4 regions of the Brachybacterium sp. GPGPB12 genome follow, and region 2 is predicted to be linked to each of the others. Evidence: riboswitches for the same ligand, from Rfam matches in the RefSeq annotation. Region 2 holds a riboswitch; each other region holds the start of a gene.

Region 1 (5,542 bases), 1.6 Mb from region 2:
GTCGGCTCGTCGAGCACGAGCAGGCCGGGGCGCTGGGCGAGGGCTGCGACGATCGCGAGACGGCGCTGTTCGCCGCCGGAGAGACGGTGGGGGTGGGCGCCGGCGAGCGGGGCGAGGCCCGCCCGCTGAAGGAGCTCGTCCGCGAGGTGCTCGTCCGTGGCCCAGGGGGAGGCGAGGACCTCCTCCCGCACGGTCGTCGCGACGAAGGAGTGCTCGGGGTCCTGCGGGACGAGGGCGATCCGGGAGGGCTCGGGGCGGGACACGGTGCCCGCGCCCGGCTCCGTCGCGCCGAGGAGGACGCGCAGCAGGGAGGTCTTGCCCGCACCGGACGGGCCGGTCAGCACGGTCAGCCGCCCAGCGCGCGGCTCGAGGTCCTGCGGCGCGGTGAGCCCCCGGGCGGGCACGGTGACGCCGTGCGGCCGCGGCGACGGTCTCGCCGGGTTCGGCCGGTCCCGGTGCCTCCTCGTCGGCCGTCCCGTCCTCGAGCACCCCCGCTGCGACCAGCACCTCCCGCCGCCGGGAGAGCGGCTCGCCCGGTGCTCCGTCGGCAAGCACCCGGGCGCGAGGGCCGAGCACGATCAGCCGGTCCACATGCGGCGCCCAGGGCCCGATCCGGTGCTCGGCGACGACGAGGGTGCGGCCGCCCGTGACCGCGAGGATCGCCCGGCGCACCTCCTCGGCTGTCGGGGCATCGAGCATGGAGGTCGGCTCGTCCAGGAGCAAGCAGGTCGGGGCGCAGGGCCAGCGCACCGGCGAGCGCGATCCGCTGCTGCTGGCCGCCCGAGGCGTCCAGCGGCGCCCGCTCGGGGTCGAGGTCGACTCGCGCCGCCTCGAGCGCCCGGGTCGCGCGCTCGGTGAGCTCCGGCCGGGGCAGTCCCGCGTTCTCCGGTCCGAAGGCGGCGTCGCGGGCGACGGTCGCGCCGACGAGGGCGTGCACCGGGTTCTGCAGCAGCAGGCCCCGCTCCCCGGGCCGGCTGGGCGCGGGGACGAGCCCCTCGCCGTCCCCGTCCTCGGGGTCCAGCGACCCGGCCAGCGCCCGCAAGACGGTCGACTTCCCGCGCCGCTCGCCCCGGCCAGCAGCACTCGCTGCCCGGGCGGGATCTCGAGGTCGAGCCCCTCGATCGTCGGCTCGCGCCGGGTCAGCGGCCGCCAGCGCAGCCCGTCGACGTGCACGGACGCCGCCGGGACGGTCCCGGTGCTCAGGCCTCCACCGCGCGGGCCGCCTCCCGGCCCGAGGCCAGGGAGTCCACCGCGCCGGTCGCGATCAGCGCCCGGCTCGCCGCCCAGCCCAGCACCCCGCACAGCAGCGCGCCCCGAGAGCAGGAAGAAGGCGAGCATCGTGCCGGAGAACAGCCAGCTCATCTCCTGGTAGTAGACGATCTTCTCCCAGCCCCATTCGAGCAGTCCGGCGAGCACCCCGCCGAGCACCGCCACGGGCAGGGTGAAGCGGCGGTAGCGGGTGAGCAGGAAGGCGAGCTCGACCCCGCCGCCCTGCATGAGACCGGACACGGCGGTGCTCCAACCCCACTGGTCGCCCAGCGGCATCGAGAGCACGGCGGCGACCATCTCCGCGAGCAGGGCGGCGCCGGGCTTGCGCACCAGCGCCGCGGCGAGCACGGCCGGCAGGAACCAGATCCCCGCCAGCGGCCCCTCGGCAGGCTTGAACGCCGCGGTCAGCGGGCCGATCAGGGTGTAGAGCTGGCCGTAGCCGAGGAAGGCGACCCCGAAGGCCGCCCCGATCAGCACGGTCACCAGCAGATCGACGGTGCGATAACGAGTCATCACGTCTCCTCCCAGGTCCTGGAAGGGGCGCGGAGCACCGGCGGTGCTCCACGGAAATCCCGACTCCCTACGCCGGTGCGAGCCGGATCAGGTTCGAGGGTCTGCGCCGTCGGCGCACTCTCAGCACCGGACGGTGCTCCCCTGTCAGTGGATGACGAGCAGACAGTCTAGCCCAGGAGCACGCTCAGCGGCGGGCACGGATGGCCTGGTCGATCGCATCGGCGGCCGCCTGGGGGTCGACGGGGGAGAGGATGTAGCAGGTGTCCTTCGTCCCGATGATCTCCACGCTCGTCCCCGGCCGGGTGACCAGCATCCGGTAGGGCCGCTGCTGCTCGGCGACGGTGAAGATCTTCCGCCGGCCGACGGGGGTGAGCTCCTCGGGCTTCGGGGTCATCGCCCTCCCGCGCCGCCAGCCGTAGCCGCCGAGGGCGACGCCCACGGTGCCGGTGGGGATCTCGCGCAGCTGCACGGTGCGGAAGTCCTCGATCGGCCAGACCCGGCGGGGCAGGAAGCCGCCGAGGCTGACGGTGACCCCGTTCCCGTCGACCACGAAGCGGGTGGCCTGGCCCATCCACGTCCACAGCGCCAGCGGCCGCGAAGGCGGCGAGCACCGCGATCGCGCCCGGCGCCGAGCCGCGCCGCAGCGAGCAGGCCCGACACGATCAGGCCCGCCACCACCGTGACGACGACGCGGGTCCAGCCCACGGAGGAGGGCACCGTCCGCCCGACGTGGAAGGGCGGATCGGGCCTCACCAGATGCTCACCCGCTCCTCGGGGGCGCGGTACATGCCGTCGCCCTCGCGCACGTCGAAGGCCTCGTGGAACTCGTCGAGGTGCCCGGCGACCGTGTTGCAGCGGAACTCCATCGGCGCATGCGGGTCCACGGCCAGGCGGCGGATCGCCTCCTGGGGCCGGTTCCGGCCCCGCCACACGGTCGCCCAGGACCAGAACACGCGCCGCAGGCCGGTGAGTCCGTCGAGCTCGGCCGCGGCCTCCTCCTCGGAGCGGCTGGCGAGATAGGCCTTCACCGCGATGGAGAGCCCGCCGAGGTCGCCGATGTTCTCGCCGATGGTGAGGGCGCCGTTGACGCGGTGGGAGTCGTCGAGCTCGCGCGGGGACAGCTCCGAGTACTGCGCGATGAGACGGGCGGCGCGGGCGTCGAAGGCCTCGCGGTCCTCGGCCGTCCACCAGGAGACGAGGTTGCCCTCCCCGTCGTACTTCGAGCCCTGGTCGTCGAAGCCGTGGCCGACCTCGTGGCCGATCACCGCGCCGATCCCGCCGAAGTTCACGGCGTCGTCGGCTTCCGCGTCGAAGAACGGGGGCTGGAGGATCGCGGCGGGGAAGACGATCTCGTTCCGGCCGGGGTTGTAGTAGGCGTTGACCGTCTGCGGGGTCATGTGCCACTCGGTCTCGTCCATCGGCCCGCCGACCTTCGAGAACTCGAAGTCCGCCTCGAAGCGGCGGGAGGCGCGGACGGTCGCGACGAGGTCGCCGGGGACGAGCTCGAGGCCGTCGTAGTCGCGCCACGTCGAGGGGTACCCGATCTTCGGGGTGAACCTCTCGAGCTTCGCGAGCGCCTTCTCGCGGGTGGCCGGGGTCATCCAGTCCAACGAGCTGATCGAGTCGCGGTAGGCGTCCATCAGCGCGTCGACCAGCGCGGTCATCCGTTCCTTGTGGGCGGCGGGGAAGTGGCGGGCGACGTACTCGCGGCCGACGGCGAAGCCGACCGCGCCCTCGACCAGGGCCACGCCCCGCTTCCACCGCTCCTTCAGCTCCTCCGCGCCGGAGAGGACGCGGCCGGAGAAGTCGAAGTCCTCCTCGACCAGCGCGGCGGGGAGATAGGGGGCGTAGGAGGAGACGGTGTGCAGGGCGAGCCAGGTGCGGAGCACGGCGAGGTCCTCCCCGGCCAGCGGCTCGGCGGCGGCGGAGACGAACTCGGGCTGGCCGACGGAGACCACGTCGAAGGCCGCGGCCGGCGCGCCGGTGCCCTCGATGTACGCGTCCCAGGGGAAGGCGGGGGCGAGCTCGCTGCGCGCGCGGCGTCCATGGGGTTGTCGGACTTCTCCCGGTCGCGCAGGCGGACCACGTCGACGTGGCAGGCGGCGAGGCGGGTCTCGAAGTCGAGCACGGCGCGGGCGAGCTCCTCGGGGCCGCCGACGGCGAGCCCGGCACGGCCGGGGCGCTCGGCGAGACGGGCGAGGTTCGCCAGGTGCGCGGCATAGGCCTCGCGGGTCTCGGCGTGGTGCTCCTCGCGGTAGTAGGACTCGTCGGGCAGGCCGAGGCCTCCCTGATGGATCTTGACCTGGTACTGGGAGGAGTCGTGGTCGTCGGTCCACACATAGGCGAGCACCGCCGAGGCCCCCGAGTCGGGCGCCGCCATCCGGCGCACGAGGCCCTCGAGGTCCCGGATCGCCCCGATCTCGTCGAGCAGGCCGACGAGGCCGGACAGGCCGGCGGCCTCGATCGCCTCGGTGTCCATGAACATGCGGTACAGCGTGCCGATCCGGGCGTGGTCGGTGGTCGGGACCGGCAGGCTCCCCGCCTCGTCCGCGCGCGCGCGACGTCGTCGGCCGCCTCCTCGACGATCTCCCGCACCCGCTCCTCGGACAGGTCGCGCGGCGCGTGGAAGGCGCCGTCGCTGGACCGGTCGGCGGGCATCACGTGCTCGGCGAGCCAGAGGCCGTTGACGTGGCCGAAGAGGTCGTCCTGGGGGCGGGCGGCGGCGTCGACCTGCTCGAGGTCGAGTCCGGAGGGGAGGGCTGCGGTCATCATCTGCTCCTGCGGGGGTGGTGGGGTCGGTCGGTCAGAGGCTCAGCAGTCCGAGCACGGCCAGGGCGAGGGTCAGCGCTCCGAGGGCGACGGGCATGTACGCCCAGGGGGTGCGGGAGCGCTCCGCCGGAGGCCTGCGCTGGAGGACGAGGGTCGACAGCCCGGTGCCGATCGAGAGCACGGCGGTGCCGACGGCGAGCACGGGCGAGAGGATCACGAGCACGGTCGCGCCGAGCTGGAACATCACGGTGCCGAGCACGTCCAGCAGGCGCATCACGACGGTCTCGCGGGCGCCGACGCGCTGGGAGAGCAGGGTCGAGATCGCCTCCTCGGACCAGTCGCCGGGCGTGGCGATGCGGCGCCGGGTCGCGACGGTCTGCGCGGTCGCCAGCACGATCCACACCAGCGCGCGGCCGGCGCCCACCCACACCCCGAGCTCGGAGCGGATGTCGGCCGGCCACAGCACGAGAGCGAGCAGCACCGTGGCGATGCGCGCGACCTCCTCGAGCACGCGCGCACCGCGACCAGCCCCGGGTTCACGGCGAGCTGGCGGCGGGTGCGGGCGACGAAGAGGCTCGTCGCGACGAGGGAGACGAGCCGCAGGGCGCCCAGCCCGATGCCCAGCAGCAGCGGCACCGGCGTGGTGGGGGCGAAGGGCAGGATCGCCACCAGCATCACGATCGCGAGGGCGGGGATCAGCAGGGCCTGGATCGACAGGCCCTTGACGAGGTCCCGGACGAGATCCGCCCCGGTGGGGGGATGGTCATGGCCGGTGTGGTCATGGGGATCGTGGGGGTCGTCGCAGTGCGGGCGGGGCTCCGCGGGGGTGTCGGTCATGGGGCTCCTTCTCGGTCCCCACCAGGGTAACGGGGCCCGGCCCGGGTCTGACCTGTGGAACCATGGGCTCGTGAGGACGGACGAGAAGCATTCCCAGGCCCCCGGGCTGACCGCGGCGCAGCGGCGGCGGGCGGTCGGCGCCGTCGTGGCCGCG
Region 2 (5,542 bases):
GCACCCGCAGCAGGGTCGACTTGCCCGAGCCGGACGGTCCCAGCAGCGAGCACCTGCTCGCCCGCACGGATCTCCCCGCTCCAGGGGCCGACACCGGCCCTCGAGGGCGACACCGCCTCGAGCCCCTCGGCCACCAGAACCCGGGGATCCCCGGCGGTGACCGGGGACCGGACCGGGCTCTGCTCCTGCACCGGGGCCGCTCCCGCGGCGTGCGCCTCAGCGGACACGGCGCTCGGGGATCGGTGCCGCGTCCGCGGCGCCGATCGCGAAGTCGGCGAGCACGCCGGTGCGCTCGAGCGCGCGGACGATCACCTTCGCCAGCAGTCCGCCGAGCACGATCCCGGACAGCACCTGCACGCCGAGCCGGAGCGCGAGCAGGTCCTGGCCGTACCAGCCCATCCGGTACGCGGTCCAGAAGAACACCAGACCCGCGCCGAGCGCGCCGGAGGCGGCGAACACGCCCCAGCCGAAGCGGCGATAGCGGGTCAGGGCGAAGGGCGACTCGGAGCCGATCCCCTGCGCCGCCGCGGAGAGCAGCGAGCAGGGGGCCGACGGGGTCGCCGAGGAAGACCACCTCGATGATCGCGGCGAGCATCTCGGCGAGGATCCCCACGCCCGGGCGGCGCAGGATCGCGATCGCGACCGGCGCCACCAGCGACCAGGAGCCGAACACGAGGTGCTGGGCGAGGTCCCCGGCCGGGCCCATCGCGATCGCCAGGCCGTTCCAGGCCTGCACGAACACCCAGTACAGGAACCCGAACACGACGCCGAGCACCACCACGAGCACGAGCTCGCGCAGGCTCAGCGGGGTGCGGCGACGGGACGTGCCGGCAGAGGCGGTCGCGCCGACGTCGGCGGGCGCCGCGTCGGGAGCGGCGGACTCGTGCGCGGGCGCGGCGGTGCCGTGCTCCTCGGTCATCGCGCATCCTCCCGGCCCTCGTCGTCGCCGCCCGGTGCGTCGGCGCCCGCCGCGAGCTCCCGCACCTCGTGCGAGGGGCTGTTCAGCGAGAGGGTGAGGTGGCTGGTGACGTGCTGGACGCCGCGGCCGACGAGCGACCAGCCGGCGAGCGCGGTCGCGATCACGTCGCCGGCGTCGCCCTCGAGCCGGGTGACGAAGTGCTCGGAGCCGCGGAAGGTGCCGAGGTCCTTCGCATGCTCGATCGCGGCGTAGATGTCGCGCATGTGATCGGGGGCGGTGCCGTCGACGGCGACCTCGTCGGCCAGCGGGTACAGGGCCCACTCGGCGCTCGCGAAGCGACCGGTGCGGCGCGGGCGCGGCACCTCGGTCGCGCGGGGGCCCGCGCCGCCGGGCGACTCGCAGGCCACCTCGCCGGGGCGACCGCGCGAGAGGAGCACGGAGAGGGTCGCGTGGTGACCGGTGCGGGCGAGGGCCTCGGCCAGGTCGATCAGGGCGCGCTGGAGGTGGGTCTCGTGGCCGCCGAGATAGGTCGAGACGTCCCCGGTCTCGTGCACGAGGCCGGTGAGGTCCAGCCGGGAGAGCGCATCGGTGAGGATCCTGGCGTAGTCCTCGCTCATCACGGCGGCGGTGACGCGGGCGCCGACGCCGAAGCCGAGCGGGGTCGCGGTCGGGTCGTCGACGGTCGCGGCAGACTCGGCGGACACGCCGGGCGTCCAGGCGGCGTCCTCGGTCGCGGAGGAGGTGCGGGCGGGCGATGAGGTCACAGTCCATGCCTTTCGTACGGGCACGGGCGCGCGGCGACGATCGCTCGGCGGAGCTCCCTGCGCCGGCATGATCCGGATCAGGTTCTACGGTCGGAGTTCGAGTACTCCCTCTCAGCCCGGCCTACCGGACTCCCGTGCACGCCCCACACCCTACCGGTCCCGCCCGGCGCACGCCCCTCGTGTCCAGCGCTGCTGTCAGCGGGTCGTCTGCGGATCCTCGACGAGGGGGACGAAGAGATAGGCGCCGTGCTCGCTCACGGTGACCCCCTCGCCGTGACGCTCCAGGCGCGGCATCCGCTCGCGCACGGGGATCACCATCACGCCGCCGTCCGCGAGGCGCGCGACGAGGCTCTCCGGCACGGCGTCGGCCTGCGCGGAGACGAGGATCCGGTCGTACGGCGCGTCCTGCGGCGCGCCGAGCACGCCGGGGTGCGCGAGACGGATCTCGGCATCCGCCGTCCCCGCGTCCGCTGTCCCGGCGAGCGCGGCCCGGGCCGGACCGATCAGCTCGGCGCGCCGCTCGACGCCGATCACCCTCCCCTCCGGTCCGCACAGCCGGGCCAGCGGCGCCGTCGTCCACCCCGATCCCGCGCCGAGGTCGAGCACTCGCTGCCCCGGTCGCACGTCGAGCAGGGCGAGCATGTTCCGCACCGTCGTGGGCTGGGAGTTCGTCTGGTCGTGACCGATCGGCAGGGGCCGGTCCTCGCCGGCGAGCCCCCGCGGCTCCTCGGGGAGGAACCGTCGCCGGTCGGTCGCCGCGAGCGCCTCCTCGAGGCGGCGCTCGCCGCCGGCCCGGTGCGACATGTCGCCGTCAGCTCCGGGCGACCTCGACGACGCCGTCCTCCGGCCAGTCCCTCACCTCGGTGCCCTCGGGGGCGAGGTTCGTGGCCTGGCGCAGGTAGATCGGTCGTCCGAGGTCGCTCGCGACCGCGTCGTGGACGGGCAGGGCGAGTCGCGGGCCGACGGCGCGGAGGAACTCGATGGTCTCGGACATCTTCGACCAGGGCGCCGTGACGGCGAAGGCGAGGACGTCGATGCCGTGGAACTCGGGGACCGGCTCGAGGGAGTCCCCGGTGATGCCGAGCCGCGGCCCGTCCCCGGCGGACAGGACGATCCCGCAGTTCCCGATCCGTGGGATGTCGGGGTGGATGATCGCGTGGCGTCCGCCGACGGCCTCGAGCCGGAGCGACGGGTGGTCGCCGACGGGTGTGAAGCGGTGCGCCTCCCCGGCCGCGAGCGGGATCACCCGCTCCTGCGCGACGAGGGGTCCGCCGCTCCCCTCGCCGGCGCCGTCGTCGGAGGCATCGGCGGCGGTGAGCATCCGGGCGGTCTCCGGCTCGGCGATCACCTCGGCGTCGGACGCGGCGGCGAGCACCTCGCCCAGCGGCGCGGGGTCGACGTGGTCGGGGTGCTGATGGGTGATCACCACGGCGTCGAGGCCCGCGAGCTCCTCGGCGCCCAGGCCCCGCACCGCGTCGGCGCTGAAGCCGCCCGGATCCACGAGCAGGCGTCGCCCGGCGGTCTCCACGAGCAGGCAGGAATGGACGAGGTGGCGGATCTTCATCGGGTCCTCCCGGGAATCGAGGTCGCGTGCCTCGAACCTAGTCCCCCTCGGCCGGGACGTGCCAGGGCGGAGGGGGTCGTCCGGTCGGGAGGCACCGCCGTGGGCGCCCCGTCGGCACGGCCGCGTTCCTCGGTACGATGGGATTCTCGGGCCGTGCCCGAGCACCAGCCCCCGGCACGCCGCCGCGCGCGCCACACGTCCCCTCAGGAGTGCCCCCATGCCACGTGTCGTGGTCCACGTCATGCCGAAGCCGGAGATCCTCGACCCGCAGGGCAAGGCGGTCGCCGCCGCGGCGCCCCGTCTGGGCTTCGAGGGCATCGCCTCGGTGCGCCAGGGCAAGCGGTTCGAGCTCGAGGTCGAGGGCGAGGTCACCGACGAGGTGCTCGCCTCCCTGCGCGAGGCCGCCGAGACCCTGCTGTCGAACCCGGTGATCGAGGACGTCGTCTCGATCGACGTGGAGGACCCCTCCGCGAAGGGCGCGGCCTGATGCGCATCGGTGTGGTGACCTTCCCCGGCACGCTCGACGACCGCGACGCGCGCGCGCCGTGCGGCTCGGCGGCGCCGAGCCGGTCGCGCTGTGGCACGGCGATGACTCGCTGCACGAGGTCGACGCGGTCGTGCGCGCCCGGCGGCTTCTCCTACGGCGACTACCTGCGCGCGGGGGCGATCAGCCGCTTCGCCCCCGTGATGGACAAGGTGGTCGACGCCGCGAACGGCGGCATGCCCGTCCTCGGCATCTGCAACGGCTTCCAGATCCTCTGCGAGACGCATCTGCGCCCGGCGCGATGATCAAGAACGCGCATCGCGCGTTCATCTGCCGCGACCAGCCGCTGGCCGTGGAGAACAACCGCACCGCCTGGACCTCCGGCTACGAGGCCGGCCAGGTCATCCGGGTGCCGCTGAAGAACCAGGACGGCCAGTACGTGGCCGACGAGCGCACCCTGGCCCAGCTCGAGGACGAGGGCCGTGTGGTCTTCCGCTACGCCGCCGGTGCCACCCACGGCCCGGCCGGCTTCGAGCAGAACCCCAACGGCTCGCGCCACGACATCGCGGGCGTCACCAACGCCGCGGGGAACGTCGTGGGTCTCATGCCGCACCCGGAGCACGCGGTCGAGCCCGGCTTCGGGCCCGACGAGCCCGGCGCGGGCACCCGCACCGGCACCGACGGACTGACCATGTTCAGCTCGGTCGCGCGCGCCTGGTGGCCTGAGCGGCGACATCGCCTCGCCGTCCCCGAGGCCCGGTCACGGCGACCTCCTCCCCGGGAGCGGCCTGCGCTGTCAGGCCCTGACCGCGCTCAGCACCGTGAAGCGGCGGTCGCGGGCGCGCTGGCGGACGGCACCGAAGCGGGCCTCGAGCTCGGGCCGGTAGCGCAGGTGGGAGTTGTGCACGAACCACAGCGCCCGCCGGGGCGCGGCACGCGGGCCGCGGCGTCGAGGAGGCCCTGGACGAGCGTCGCGTCGACCACGGTGCCGTCGTGGAAGGGCGGGTTCAGCGGCACCAGGTCGGCGCTCGCCTCCTCGCACCGGGAGAGCGAGACGTCCCAGGTCACCTCCACCCCTTCGCGGTCCAGTCCGGTGGCGGCGAGGGTCGCGCGGGTCGAGGCGACCGCATCGGCGTCGTCGTCGCTGCCGAGCACCCGCATCCCCAGCGCGCGGCGGCGAGATACGCGGTGAGCAGACCGTTGCCGCGGCCGAGGTCGACCGCGAGGGGCAGGTCGCCGGCGTCCCCGTCCGCGCGGGCCATCGCGTTCTCCCCGGCTCCGTCCTCTGCGGCGGTGCCGGACCGCTCGTCTCCCGTCGCGAGCTCCCCGCCGACGACCGCTCGATCGAGCGCCTCGAGCGGCAGGAGGGAGCCGGCGTCGGCCCGGGCCCCGCCGAACACGCCGCCGAGGCCGCGCAGTGCGAGCGCCTGCACCTGACCGCGCACCGCGATGCGCGCCTCACCGGTCGCGGGTCGCGCGGCGTCGACGTCGGCGCGCGGGCCGGAGGCGACGAGGGCGCGGGACTTGCCCAGTCCGCGCGAGCCGCGCACCTCGGAGAACACGGCGGCGAGGGTGTCGTTCTGGGAATGGGTCATGTGCTTGACGCGGCCGCCGGCGACGAGGGTGAGGTCGTCCCGCCCGCGCGCTCCGCGACGACCGCGAGGCGTCGGGCGAGGTCCTCGAGCGCGGCGAGGGACTTCGGCAGACGGGCCAGCGCGAGATGCGCCTCGGCCCCGGCCGCGAACTCCTCGAGCGGGGCGGGCTCCGCATCCGTCGGCAAGACGAGGCGCCCGGCCTCGAGCGAACCGGGC
Region 3 (5,542 bases), 1.2 Mb from region 2:
GGACGAGTAACTTTTGCAGGTCACGCGCGATTGCCGATTGTCGGACATTCAAAGCGGAGCGATCGGGACACCAGGGCTACATGCGTCGCATACAGATGCAGATGAGTCGTCCCCGCCGGCGGACGCGGCGTCGGGCCGCCGACCGTGCGCCCTACCCTCGATACCATGACGCGCATCGGCATCGTGACCACCTCCCCCGGCGCTTTCACCTCCGCCGATCCCGACCGCGACTGCGCCCCGCTGGTCGCCGCACTCCGCGACCGCGGCGTCGAGGCGGCCTCGCTGGACTGGCATGACGCGTCGGTCGACTGGGCCTCCTGGGACCTCGCCGTGCTCCGCGGCCCCTGGGATTACGCCCAGCACCCCGCCGAGTTCGCGGCGTGGCTCGCGCATGCGGGGACGCAGACCCACGTGCTCAACGAGCCGGAGCTGGTCCGCTGGAACATGGACAAGCACTACCTCCTCGAGCTCGAGGCCGTGGGGATCCCCGTGATCCCGACGAGCTACCACCGCACGCTCGACTCGGTCCGCGACGCGCTCGCGTCGCCGACGCGCCCCGCTCACGTGGTCGTGAAGCCCGCCGTCGGCGCGGGATCGCAGCGCACGGGCCTGTTCGCGCGCGAGGATCCCGCCGCGCTCGCCCTCGCTCGGCAGATCCTCGACGCGGGCGGGACCGCGATGGTCCAGCCCGAGGTGCCCGAGCTCTCCGACGGGCTGGAGAAGGCGGTCTACACCCTTGACGGCCGCTTCACCCATGCGGTCGCGAAGGGTGCGCCGCTCGCCCGCGGCGGCGGCCTGCGCGGCGGCCAGTACCAGGAGAACCCCCAGCTCGTCGACGCCTCGGCCGACGAGCAGGCCTTCGCCGAGCGGGTGCTCGCGGCGGTCGCCGACGTGACCGGGCTCGGCACGCCGCTGTACGGACGGATCGACCTGGTCGACTCCGCCGAGCACGGGCGGGTGCTGATCGAGGCGGAGCTGTTCGAGCCGACCTACAACCTGCACCTCGCTCCCGAGGTGACGGAGCTCTTCGTCGACGCGATCCTGGGGCGGGTCCGAGCCAGGGAGCCCGAGCGCTCCCTCTGAGCGCTCACAGGGACGCCCCTCCCGCGCGAGGGGCAGGCGCCGCGAACAGACCCCCTCCCTCAGCGGTCCCGTTCCGCCGGACGCCCGCCCGGATCGGTCAGCTCCCCGCCGGCGCCGGCATCCCCTGCCGCGGCCGCGGCAGGCCGAGATGGTCGCGCAGAGTCGTCCCCTCGTACTCGCGGCGGAACCGCCCACGCCGCTGGAGCACCGGCACCACCTGGCCCACGAACTCCTCGATGCCGCCCGGCAGGGTGGGAGGCATGAGGTTGAAGCCGTCGGCCGCTCCCCCATCGACCCAGCGCTCGATCTCGTCGGCCACCTGCTCCGGAGTGCCGATCACGGTCGCGTGGCCGCCACCTGCGGCGAGGAGCCCCAGCAGCTCGCGGACGGTCGGGCGGGCGGTCTCGACGATGCGAAGCACGGTGGCGTAGCGGCCCTTCGGCCCGGTGAACTCCTCCAGTGGCGGCGGCGGCGGGACCGGGGCGTCGAGCTCCCAGTCCGACGTGTCCTGGCCGACGAAGAAGGAGAGCTGGCGCAGCGAGTCCTGCACGGGCAGCAGGGCGTCGAGCTCGGCCTTGCGGCGTCGTGCCTCCTGCTCGGTCGAGGCGACGTAGGGGACCAGCCCCGGCATGACGGCGAGGGCGTCGGGGTCGCGTCCGAGCGCCGCGGCGCGGGAGCGGATGTCGCTGCGATAGGTGCGGGCGGAGGCGAGGTCCCAGGCCACGGCGTAGATCCCCTCGGCGTGTCGGGCGGCGAGCGCGCGCCCGGCCTCCGAGGCACCGGCCTGGAAGAGGACCGGTCGGCCCTGCGGCGGGGTCGGCACGTTGAGGGGGCCGTCGACCGCGAACTTCTCACCGCGATGGTGCGGGGGACGCAGGAGAGCGGGGTCGACGTAGGCGCCGTCCGGTTCGGCGAGGATCTCGCCCGTCGGCCAGGACGCCCACAGCCCCTGGAGCACCTCGATGAACTCCGCGGCGGTGGCGTAGCGGTGGGTGTGGTCCGGCAGGGCGGTCATGGAGTGGTTGCGGGCCTCCTCGTCGGTCATCGAGGTGACGACGTTGACCCCGGCCCGGCCGCGGGAGATGTGGTCGAGGCTCGCCAGCGACCGGGCGGCGTGGAACGGATCCCAGAAGGTGCTGGAGACCGTCGTGACCAGCCCGATCCGCTCCGTGGCACGGGCCATCGCGGTGAGCACGGTGAGCGGCTCGAGCATCCAGGCGGGGCCGCGCTCGACGCCGGCCGTGCCGATCGACTGGCCGTCGGCGAGGAAGACCGCATCCAGCCGGCCCCGCTCCGCGATCAGGGCGAGCTCCTCCCAGTACGTGATGTCCGCGAGGCGCGCCACCGAGGAGCCGGGCGCGCGCCAGGCCGCGGAGTGGTGGCCGCAGGCGTGGGCGAAGAGGTTCAGCCGCACCGGGCGGCGGACAGCGCCGGTCACGGAGGCATGGGCGTGGGCGGCCATCAGTCCATCACCAGCCCGCCGTCGACGACGAGGTTCTGCCCGGTGATCGCCCGTGCCCAGGGCGAGGCGAGGAGGAGCACGGCGTCGGCGAGCTCGGCGGGCGTGGTCACAGAGCGCGCGGGGTGCTCGCGGCGATCGCGTCGAACACCGCCTCCGGGGTCGCGGAGCTCGCGTCGGTGGTGCGCAGCAGGCCGCCGCTGACCATGTTCACGGTGATGCCGCGGGGGCCGAGGTCGGCGGCGAAGGTGCGGGTCAGGGCCAGCGCCGCGCCGCCTTCGCCGCGGTGTAGTCGTGGTAGGGCACGACGGGGTGCTGGAGGAGGTTGGTGCCGATGTTGACGACGCGTCCCGAGCCGGCGCGGTCGAAGCCGGGCAGGGCGGACTGGATCGTGTGCGGCGCGCCCTGCACAGCGCCGGAGAACTGTCCCGCGAAGGCCTCGTAGCCGATCTCGTGCGCCTTAGCGCGGGCGTCCCCGTCGAAGGAGAAGCCGGCCAAGGCGTTGTTCACGACGGTGTCGACGGGGTCGCCGAACTCGGCCTCGGCGTGCGCGAACAGCTCCTCGACCTGGTCGCGCTCGCGCACGTCGGCGCGCACGGCGATCGCCCGGCCGGGGTGTGCGTCGGCGATCTCCCGGGCGGCGGCCTCGCTGGTGAGGTGGTCGATGACGACCCTGGCTCCCTCGCGGAGGAACGCCTCGGTGAGGGCCCGGCCGAGACCTCGGGCGCCCCCGGTGACGAGGACGACCTGCTCGGAGAGCGCGGGAGCGGGCCGGGAGGCGGGGGTGATGGGGGTGGAAGGTGTCATGGTCGTGCGGTCCTTTCAGGGCATGCGAGCACGCCCGCCGCACAGTGGGTGGGGGCGCGTCGCGGTCGGAGCAGGGCCGCATCGGGGCGCGGCGGCGCGCGGGAGGCGACACGGGGGCCCTGGTGGGGACGACAGCGTGGCGGACTGCGGCCTGGTGGCAGGCGGCCCGGCGCGCGACAGCGCACAGCTCATCGACGACATCCCTCCGCGAGCATGAACTCGATCAGGTTCTCCGGGTGTGCTCTCAGCCCCTGATGGGGCACCCCGTGTCGAGCACCGAGTGTAGCCATGGCCGTGCCGCCGCGCGGTCCGGTCTCGCCGCGCCGCGGAGCGCCGGGCCCGCCGCGGCCGCCCTCCTCCGCCCCGCGGCCGCCCCTCGTCCGCTCCTGCGCACCGAGTCTGCATCTGGACCGCCTCGGCAGACGGGTGACGGTCCAGACGCGGCACTCGGACTCCCCCGCCCGATCGGGGGCCCAGCTCTCTTCCGTCCGCGACCGTCCGGACGTAGCTTCCAGGTGCAGGGGCTCGTCACCGTCGAGGCCGCCTGACACCCTGCCACGTCGCCTCGGGGACGTTCCCGCGGGAACGCCTCCGCGCCCTCAGCTCCAGTCTGCGGTGCGCTCCTTCAGCTCCCGGTATGCCTCGAGCACCTGCGGCGTCGCGTCGGCCGTGACGATCCGCGAGCCGCTGATCTCCCAGGCGGGCGGCTCCTCGGTGCCGGCGAGCGCCCAGGCGGCCTGACGGGCGGCGCCGAGTGCGACGTACTCCCCGTCGGGCGCGATCGTGACCTCGCGGCCGAAGATCGCGGGAGCGAGCCGCTGGACGGCGCGGGAGCGGGCGCCGCCGCCGATCAGCGTGATGCGGCGGGCGGCCGTGCCGGTGCGCTCCTCGAGGGAGGTGATGCCATCGGCCAGCGAGCACAGCGACCCTTCGACGTAGGCGCGGGCCACGTCCTCGCGGGTGGTGGAGCCGCTCATGCCGGTCAGAGTCGCACGGGCGTGGGGACGGTTCGGGGTGCGCTCCCCGTCGAAGTAGGGCAGCGCGTCGCGCCGTGCGCGCCGGGTTCGGAGGCGAGCGCCAGCTCGGCCATCTCCTCGTGGCTGACGCCGAGCAGGGCGCGGCCGGCCTCGAGGATGCGGGAGCCGTTGATGGTGGTGGTCATGGGCAGGAACCGGCCGGTCGCGTCGGCGAAGCCCGTGACGGTCCCGGAGGCGTCGCCGGGCCTGGTATCGCTGACCATCGCGCACACGCCGGAGGTGCCGATCGAGACGGAGACGTCGCCGGGGCCCAGCGACAGGCCGAGCGCGGCGCCCATGTTGTCGCCGGTGCCGGCCGCGATAGCGACCCCAGAGGCGGTGCGGGCCATCACCTCGTTCGGGGCCTCGGGCAGGCGCGGGAGCTCGAGGCCCTTCCCGAGCGCGGCCTCGACGAGCTCGGGCTTCCACGCCTCCTCGCGGGTGGAGTAGTAGCCGGTGCCGGAGGCGTCGCCGCGATCGGTGAACGGCGCGGTGCCGGACGCGGCGAGGTGGAGGGAGACAAAGTCGTGCGGGAGCGAAGACCTGCGCAAAGACGCTGCGCGTTCTCGGGCTCCTCGTCGCGCACCCAGCGCGGCTTGGACGCGGTGAAGGAGGCGACCATGAGGTCGCCGATCTCCTCGACGCTCGCCTGCGCCCCGCCCATCTCCTCGATCAGCGTGGTCGCGGCGTCGGCGGAGCGGGTGTCGTTCCACAGCGGCGCATCACGCACCACCTCGCCCTTCTCGTCGAGCGACACCATGCCGTCCGCTGGCCGCCGACGGCGAGGGCGTCGGCCCGCTCGAGCAGGGGGCCGGCGGCCTCGTCGACGGCGTCGAGCCAAGCGCGGGGGTCGACCTCCGTGCCGTCGGGATGGGAGGCGCGGCGCTCCTCGAGCACCTGCCCGGTCTCGGCGTCGACGAGCGGCGCCTTCGTGGACTGGGTGGAGGAGTCGATGCCGAGGACGAGCGGGGCCATGAGGGGTCCTTTGCGAGCGGATCGGGACGGAAGGGCAGGTGGGGCGCGGTCTGTCGGGCGGCCTGCGGGCTCGGACGCGCACCGCGCACGAGGCCAGGGTACGGGCGAGGAGCGACCGGCCGCCCCCGGAAGTCGGCCTCGGGCCGGGGCGGTGCCGGCGAGTGCGCGGGCCCGGCACTTGCATCCGGTGGCGCTCAGCCCG
Region 4 (5,542 bases), 500 kb from region 2:
CGCCGCCGGTGACGAAGGTGTGGGCGAGCACGACGGTGCGGGCACCGGGCCGGGCCGCGGCGCGCTCGCGCACCCGGTCCAGGGCCGCGCGGGTGACGGCCTCGTGGGCGCGGGGCGGCGGCTCCTCGCCCGCGCGAGCGAGCTCGGTGCGGGCGCGGTCCGGCTCGAGATAGGGCAGACCGAAGAACAGCACCTCGCCGTGCTCGTCCTCGACGGAGACGGGATGCTCGATCCCGGGCAGGTCGGTGAGCAGGTGGATGCCGGCGCGCATCAGGGAGCGGCCGAAGCCGAGCCGCTCCGGGGAGTCGTGGTTCCCGCTGGTCAGCACCACGGTCGCGCCGGTGTCGGCGAGGCGGGCGAGGGCCCGGTCCAGGAGGGTCACGCCGCTCACCGCGGGCACGGCACGGTCGTAGACGTCGCCGGGGATCACGACCACGTCCCACCCCTCGGTCTCGACGAGGTCGACGAGCCAGTCGAGGAAGGCGGCCTGGTGCTCGTGCAGGTCGACCTTGTGCAGGGTGCGGCCCAGGTGCCAGTCCGAGGTGTGCAGGATCTTCATGTCATCGAGCCTAGGGGTGGGGTGCGACGGACGAGGGACGGGCGCGCGGCATCAGAAGGGCGGCGGACCGTGGTCGCCCCATCCCTCCGGCGGGGGCTCCGGGGGTGCGGGGCGGAGCGGCGGAGTCCCGTCGCGCGGGGGTGCCGCGGGTCCCTGCTCGGCGTCTGGTCGCGGCTCGGTGAGCGGGCCGGGGCTGGGGCAGGACGGCGGGCCCGCCGTCGGCGGAGGTCCGGGTGGGACCTGGGTGTGGAGCGTCGGCTCCACGATCGGCGCTCGTGGGCGGGGATGATGCCCGTCGGGACGGTCCGGTGGACCGACAGGGCTGGTCGCGGGGTCGCCGGCGTGGGCGCCGCGCAGGAAGCCGGTCCAGGCGGCGGTGAGCGACTCGACCATCTCGAGGCTGGCGTGGTCGAGGTCGTCGAGGACGGTGACGGCGTCGCCGTGGCGGCCGATCGTCCAGCGGGTGCGGCCCGGCTTGCCTGCCTGCGTGTGGAGCCGGGTGGGGTCCAGCAGGCCGTTCGTCTTGTCGAGGTGGTCTCGCCAGCACAGCAGGTGCAGGTTCTCGACCTCGGTGGCGCCGCCCTCGCCCGGGGTGCCGCGCAGGCACTCCTCGATGTGGTCGCACTCGGAGGCCCAGGAGGTGGGGCGCGTGCATCCGGGGACGGCGCACTGCCCGTTGCGGAGCCGGAGGTGCTCGAGCATCGCGGGGGTGGGGGTGACGCGGTCGGCCGGGAGCGGGAGGAAGGCGCCGCCGCTCGCGCTGGTGAGGACGCGGTGCCAGACGGTGCAGCCGCCGGCGAGGGAACGCGCCATCGAGGGCGGCGCGGGGTGACGCCGTCGAGCATGCCGGGCTGGTCGGAGGCGCCGAGCAGGGTCAGCACGGGCACGGTGACGTTGAGGCGGAACCGCTCGGCGGGGACGGCGACCCCGTCGACGTCGAGGTCGGCGGTGTCGATCAGGGCGTAGCGCGCCGGGTGAGCGGAAGGGCCCTGCCGGTCTCGAGGACGACGCCGTCAGGGTCGTGCGGGATCGGTGTGCCGCCGCGGAGCGCCGCACGCCGCGCCGCCTGGACGGCGCGGGCGGACTCGTCGATCGACTTCCACCGGGCGAGGATCTCGGGGATCGGGCCCGTGATCCTCAGGGTCCCGGTGCCGGCCTCCGCGCCGGGAAGCGACTCGACGGTGCGTTCGAGCGCGGCGACGAGATCGGGACGGCTCTCGCGCTCGGCGAGATGCTCGATGAGGGCGCGCAGGAGCGTGAAGAATCGTTCCGGGCTGATATCCGTGGACCATGTCGAGATCACGGCATCGAGATCCCTCCTGGAGGATTCGGAGAGCTTCTGCGAGGTCTTCAGCATCTTCTGGAACCAGGCCGACGGCATGCTTCCGGATTCGAGGTTCTCGAGGGTGCGCGGGAAATGGTTCACGGCCTGGTACGCGTCGCGCAGTCGCCAGCTCGCGGCACTGCGAGTGACCCTGAGGCCGAGTGCGGCGCGGAGCGTCTCGACCTCGTCGAGCTCGCAGGCATCCTCGTACTCGCCCTCGAACTCGTGCAGGGCGGCGAGGGCGCGGTACTGCGCAGCGAGCGCGAGGGCAGTGGCGCGCTCCGCATCCCACACGCGCTGCGCGGCCTCGCTCAGGGCGGGGTCGTCGGCGCGACCGCCGAGATCGGGCAGCGCGGCACGAGTACGAGCCTGGCGTGCGCCAACCCGGCGGAAACGTGCAGGAAGCGACGCGATCAGGGCATCGTCGACGGGGTCCGGGGAGGTGGTGGCAGGGGCCGACGGCGATGCCGTCACCGCCGGCGACGAGGCGGGAACCGAGGGCAGGGCGACCTCCAGTGCGGAGGTATCGGGTGCGGCGGCATCCGACCGCTCGGAACGCACCGCGTCGCGTGCGTCGTCGGCGACCTCATCGCCCGACGGATGCTCCGGTCGCGTGATGCTCATCGGTCCCTCCTCCCCCTCCGCGTCGGCGACGCATCGGTGCACCGCCCCTTTCGATCCGACCACTTCACAATAGTGACCGACACGGACAGAAGAAAGGTCCGGGAGGAATATGTGGATAACTTTCTGATCGAGTGGCGCATCTCGACCGCTATACGCCCCTCCATCCACACCCTCCCTCCACAGAACCCCCTTTTCCACAGCGTCATCCACCGGTTCTCGAGGGGTTCGCGTCGTCTGTCGGACCTCTGCGGTAGAGAGGCATCGGCTCCGGACATCCCGGCCCCTCCCCCGCCGCGTGGCCTACACTCGGCCACTGGACACGGGGTGCGCCCGAGGCGCTGAGATCACACCCGTGGAACCTGATCTAGTTCGTACTAGCGAAGGGATGTCCGCATGAGCTCGGATCCTTGCACCCTCTTTCCCGCTGCCCTCCCCCGCGTCGCCGCGCCGGGTCGACTCGCGTCCGGCCGGCCAGCGCCATCGGCCCCGCGCGTGCTCTCGATCGCGGGCACGGACCCGACGGGAGGCGCCGGCACCGCGGCGGACCTCAAGTCGATCACCGCCGCGGGCGGCTTCGGCATGGCGGCGGTGACCGCGGTCGTCGCGCAGAACACCCACGGCGTGAGCGACATCCACGTCCCTCCCGCGCAGTTCCTCGCCGCGCGGCTCCGCGCGGTCTCCGACGACGTCGAGCTCGAGGCGGTCAAGACCGGCATGCTCGGCACCGCCGAGATCATCGAGGCCGTCCGGACCTGGCTCTCCGCCCATCCGCCGCGGGTGCTCGTGGTCGACCCGGTGATGGTCGCGACCAGCCGCGACAGGTCGCTGGAGCCCGAGGCGGAGCAGGCGATGATCCGCTTCTGCTCCCTCGCCACCGTGGTCACCCCGAACATCGACGAGCTCGCCGTCCTCACCGGCGAGCCCCGCGCGCACGACGAGGACGAGGCCCTCGCCCAGGCCGCCCGCTGGTCGGAGGCGACCGGCGTCGCGGTCGTGGTGAAGACCGGCCACCTCGACAGCCGTGCGGTCACCAACACCTGGATCGCGGCCGACGGGACCCGCCACCGGGTGCACTCCACGCGGGTGGACACGACGAGCACGCACGGCACCGGTCGCTCCCTCGCGGCGGCGCTCGCGACCCGGCTCGGCGCCGGCGAGGACCCGGCCACGGCGCTCGCCTGGGTCACCGACTGGTCGCACGAGGCGATCGCGCACGGCGCGGCACTGCAGGTCGGGAGCGGGAACGGTCCCGTCGACCATGCGCACCGGGCACGGCGCCTCGCGGCGGGATCGGCCGCACCGTGGGTGGCGACGGGCGCGGTGCCGGACCGGTGGGAGGAACCGGCGCAGCTCGCCGCCCTGGTCACGGCCGACGGCCCCGCCGCCTCCGTCCCGCCCGTCGGCCCGTGGACCGAGGCGCTGTGGGCGGCCGGGGCGCCGCTCGCCGGCGCGATCGAGGGCTCCGGCTTCGTGGCGGCGCTGGTGGACGGGAGCCTGCCCGAGGGGCAGTTCTCCTTCTATCTCGCGCAGGACGCGCACTACCTGCAGCGCTACTCCCGCGCCCTCGCGACCCTGGCCGAGATCTCGGAAGCCCCTGCCGCGCGGGAGTTCTGGTCGGACTCCTCCCGGCACTGTGTGGACACCGAGCTCGAGCTCGCACCGCGCCTGGCTCGCGACCCGCCCCGACGCGGCAGAGGTGGCCGTCAGCCCGGTGACCAGCGCGTACACCGACTTCCTGCTCGCCCGGGCGCTCGGCGACCCGACGGCCGTCGGAGCGACCGCGGCGCCGCCCTGCTTCTGGCTGTACGCGCAGGTCGGGGCGAGCCTGCCCGAGGTCCCGGACGAGCACCCCTACGCGGGGTGGCTCCTGACCTACCGCGACCCCACCTTCGTGGAGGGGGTGCGCGGGGCGCTCGGCGTCGTCGAGCGCGAGCTCGAGGCCGCCGATCCCGCCGTGCGGGCCGAGGCGGCGCGCGCCTTCCTCCTCGCCTGCCGTCACGAGCTGGAGTTCTTCGAGCAGGCACGACGTGTGGACTCCGCCGCCGTCTCCCCGGCTCCGGCCCTCGCGGGGGCGACCCGATGACCGCCGCCTCGATCCCCGCGACCGGCACCCGCGCCCTGCCGCCCGAGGGCCGGGCCGCGCGCGCGCCGGCGTGGTCGGAAACTTCATCGACAACATCCATGTGTTCCTGCCGGTCACGGCGCTGGCCCCGGCGATGCTCGTGATCGCGGGCCCGTCGGCGACCGCGTCGGCGGCGGCTCTGATCATCGTCGCGATGTCGCTGGGCCGGCCTGTCGGCGGGGTGGTGTTCGGGCGGATCGCGGACCGCATGGGGCGCACCCGCACCACCCGTCTTGCGATCGCGGGCACCGCGGCGTGCGCGCTCGCGATCGCCCTCGTCCCCACCCACCAGGTGCTCGGCCCGGGCACGGTCGCGCTGATCCTGGCGCGCGCTTCCTCGGCGGGATCTTCGTGGCCGGCGAGTACTCCGCCGCGATCCCGCTGGCGATGGAGTGGTCGATGCCGCGGCGGCGCGGACTGATGAGCGGGCTGATCCTCTCGATGGCGCCGTGGGCGCAGGCCACGATCGCCTTCGCCGTCGCGGCGCCGCTGGCGATGCTGGGACCGGAGCAGTACGCGGTCTGGGGGTGGCGGGCGCTGTTCGTCGCGGGCGCGGCGCTGTCGATCGGGATGATGCTCTACTACCGGCGGCACGTGGTCGATGCGCCGCAGGCCCGGCGAGCACCGGCGTCGGCCGCCCCGTCGGCCCCGCGACCGGGCCTCCGCAGCCTGCTCACCGGACGGTGGGCGTCCGCGTTCTGGGCGGCGTTCGTGCTGATGACGGGGCTGTGGTCGCTCACCGACTCGACCGTGCTGCTGCTGACGGCCCGGCTGTCCACCGACTCGCCGATCGCCCCGGAGGCGGTGCCGCTGGTGATGGGCGCGGCCTCGATCGCGCAGGCCCTCGTGATGGTGCTCGCGGGGCACCTCTCGAGCCTCGTCGGGAGGCGCCTCCTGCTCGTGGTGTGGGGCG

What was found. Region 2 has a riboswitch for thiamine pyrophosphate ahead of WKH84_RS07710 (YkoF family thiamine/hydroxymethylpyrimidine-binding protein). Riboswitches for the same ligand answer to the same signal wherever they lie in the genome.
Region 1: another riboswitch for thiamine pyrophosphate. It lies ahead of WKH84_RS21500 (ECF transporter S component); the one in region 2 lies ahead of WKH84_RS07710 (YkoF family thiamine/hydroxymethylpyrimidine-binding protein).
Region 3: another riboswitch for thiamine pyrophosphate. It lies ahead of WKH84_RS15040 (SDR family NAD(P)-dependent oxidoreductase); the one in region 2 lies ahead of WKH84_RS07710 (YkoF family thiamine/hydroxymethylpyrimidine-binding protein).
Region 4: another riboswitch for thiamine pyrophosphate. It lies ahead of WKH84_RS10895 (bifunctional hydroxymethylpyrimidine kinase/phosphomethylpyrimidine kinase); the one in region 2 lies ahead of WKH84_RS07710 (YkoF family thiamine/hydroxymethylpyrimidine-binding protein).

What each region holds. Positions count from the first base shown of each region.
Region 1 covers NZ_CP149573.1:3,696,404-3,701,945, forward strand. Annotated here, with positions in the region: gene WKH84_RS21490 (ATP-binding cassette domain-containing protein) at 1-404, opposite strand, end outside; gene WKH84_RS21495 (hypothetical protein) at 347-1,042, opposite strand; partial or broken gene WKH84_RS21500 (ECF transporter S component) at 1,462-1,782, opposite strand; TPP riboswitch at 1,830-1,935, opposite strand; gene WKH84_RS21505 (hypothetical protein) at 1,967-2,353, opposite strand; gene WKH84_RS21510 (M13-type metalloendopeptidase) at 2,532-3,881, opposite strand; partial or broken gene WKH84_RS21515 (M13 family metallopeptidase N-terminal domain-containing protein) at 3,866-4,267, opposite strand; partial or broken gene WKH84_RS21520 (hypothetical protein) at 4,402-4,554, opposite strand; gene WKH84_RS21525 (hypothetical protein) at 4,586-5,062, opposite strand; gene WKH84_RS21530 (ADP-ribosylglycohydrolase family protein) at 5,443-5,542, shown strand, end outside.
Region 2 covers NZ_CP149573.1:1,360,544-1,366,085, forward strand. Annotated here, with positions in the region: gene WKH84_RS07700 (ECF transporter S component) at 217-537, opposite strand; partial or broken gene WKH84_RS07705 (ECF transporter S component) at 602-919, opposite strand; gene WKH84_RS07710 (YkoF family thiamine/hydroxymethylpyrimidine-binding protein) at 916-1,683, opposite strand; TPP riboswitch at 1,721-1,829, opposite strand; gene WKH84_RS07715 (protein-L-isoaspartate carboxylmethyltransferase) at 1,879-2,487, opposite strand; gene WKH84_RS07720 (MBL fold metallo-hydrolase) at 2,495-3,247, opposite strand; gene purS (phosphoribosylformylglycinamidine synthase subunit PurS) at 3,465-3,734, shown strand; partial or broken gene purQ (phosphoribosylformylglycinamidine synthase subunit PurQ) at 3,734-4,437, shown strand; gene WKH84_RS07735 (methyltransferase) at 4,545-4,892, opposite strand; gene WKH84_RS07740 (hypothetical protein) at 4,796-5,326, opposite strand; gene WKH84_RS07745 (hypothetical protein) at 5,323-5,542, opposite strand, start outside.
Region 3 covers NZ_CP149573.1:2,585,019-2,590,560, reverse strand. Annotated here, with positions in the region: gene WKH84_RS15055 (hypothetical protein) at 166-1,083, shown strand; gene WKH84_RS15050 (LLM class flavin-dependent oxidoreductase) at 1,181-2,545, opposite strand; partial or broken gene WKH84_RS15045 (SDR family oxidoreductase) at 2,545-2,756, opposite strand; gene WKH84_RS15040 (SDR family NAD(P)-dependent oxidoreductase) at 2,798-3,349, opposite strand; TPP riboswitch at 3,533-3,626, opposite strand; partial or broken gene xylB (xylulokinase) at 3,949-5,340, opposite strand.
Region 4 covers NZ_CP149573.1:1,862,187-1,867,728, forward strand. Annotated here, with positions in the region: gene WKH84_RS10880 (exonuclease SbcCD subunit D) at 1-559, opposite strand, end outside; gene WKH84_RS10885 (HNH endonuclease signature motif containing protein) at 611-1,372, opposite strand; gene WKH84_RS10890 (hypothetical protein) at 1,515-2,705, opposite strand; TPP riboswitch at 2,818-2,910, shown strand; partial or broken gene WKH84_RS10895 (bifunctional hydroxymethylpyrimidine kinase/phosphomethylpyrimidine kinase) at 2,901-4,118, shown strand; gene WKH84_RS10900 (hypothetical protein) at 4,219-4,590, shown strand; gene WKH84_RS10905 (hypothetical protein) at 4,661-5,050, shown strand; gene WKH84_RS10910 (MFS transporter) at 4,981-5,542, shown strand, end outside.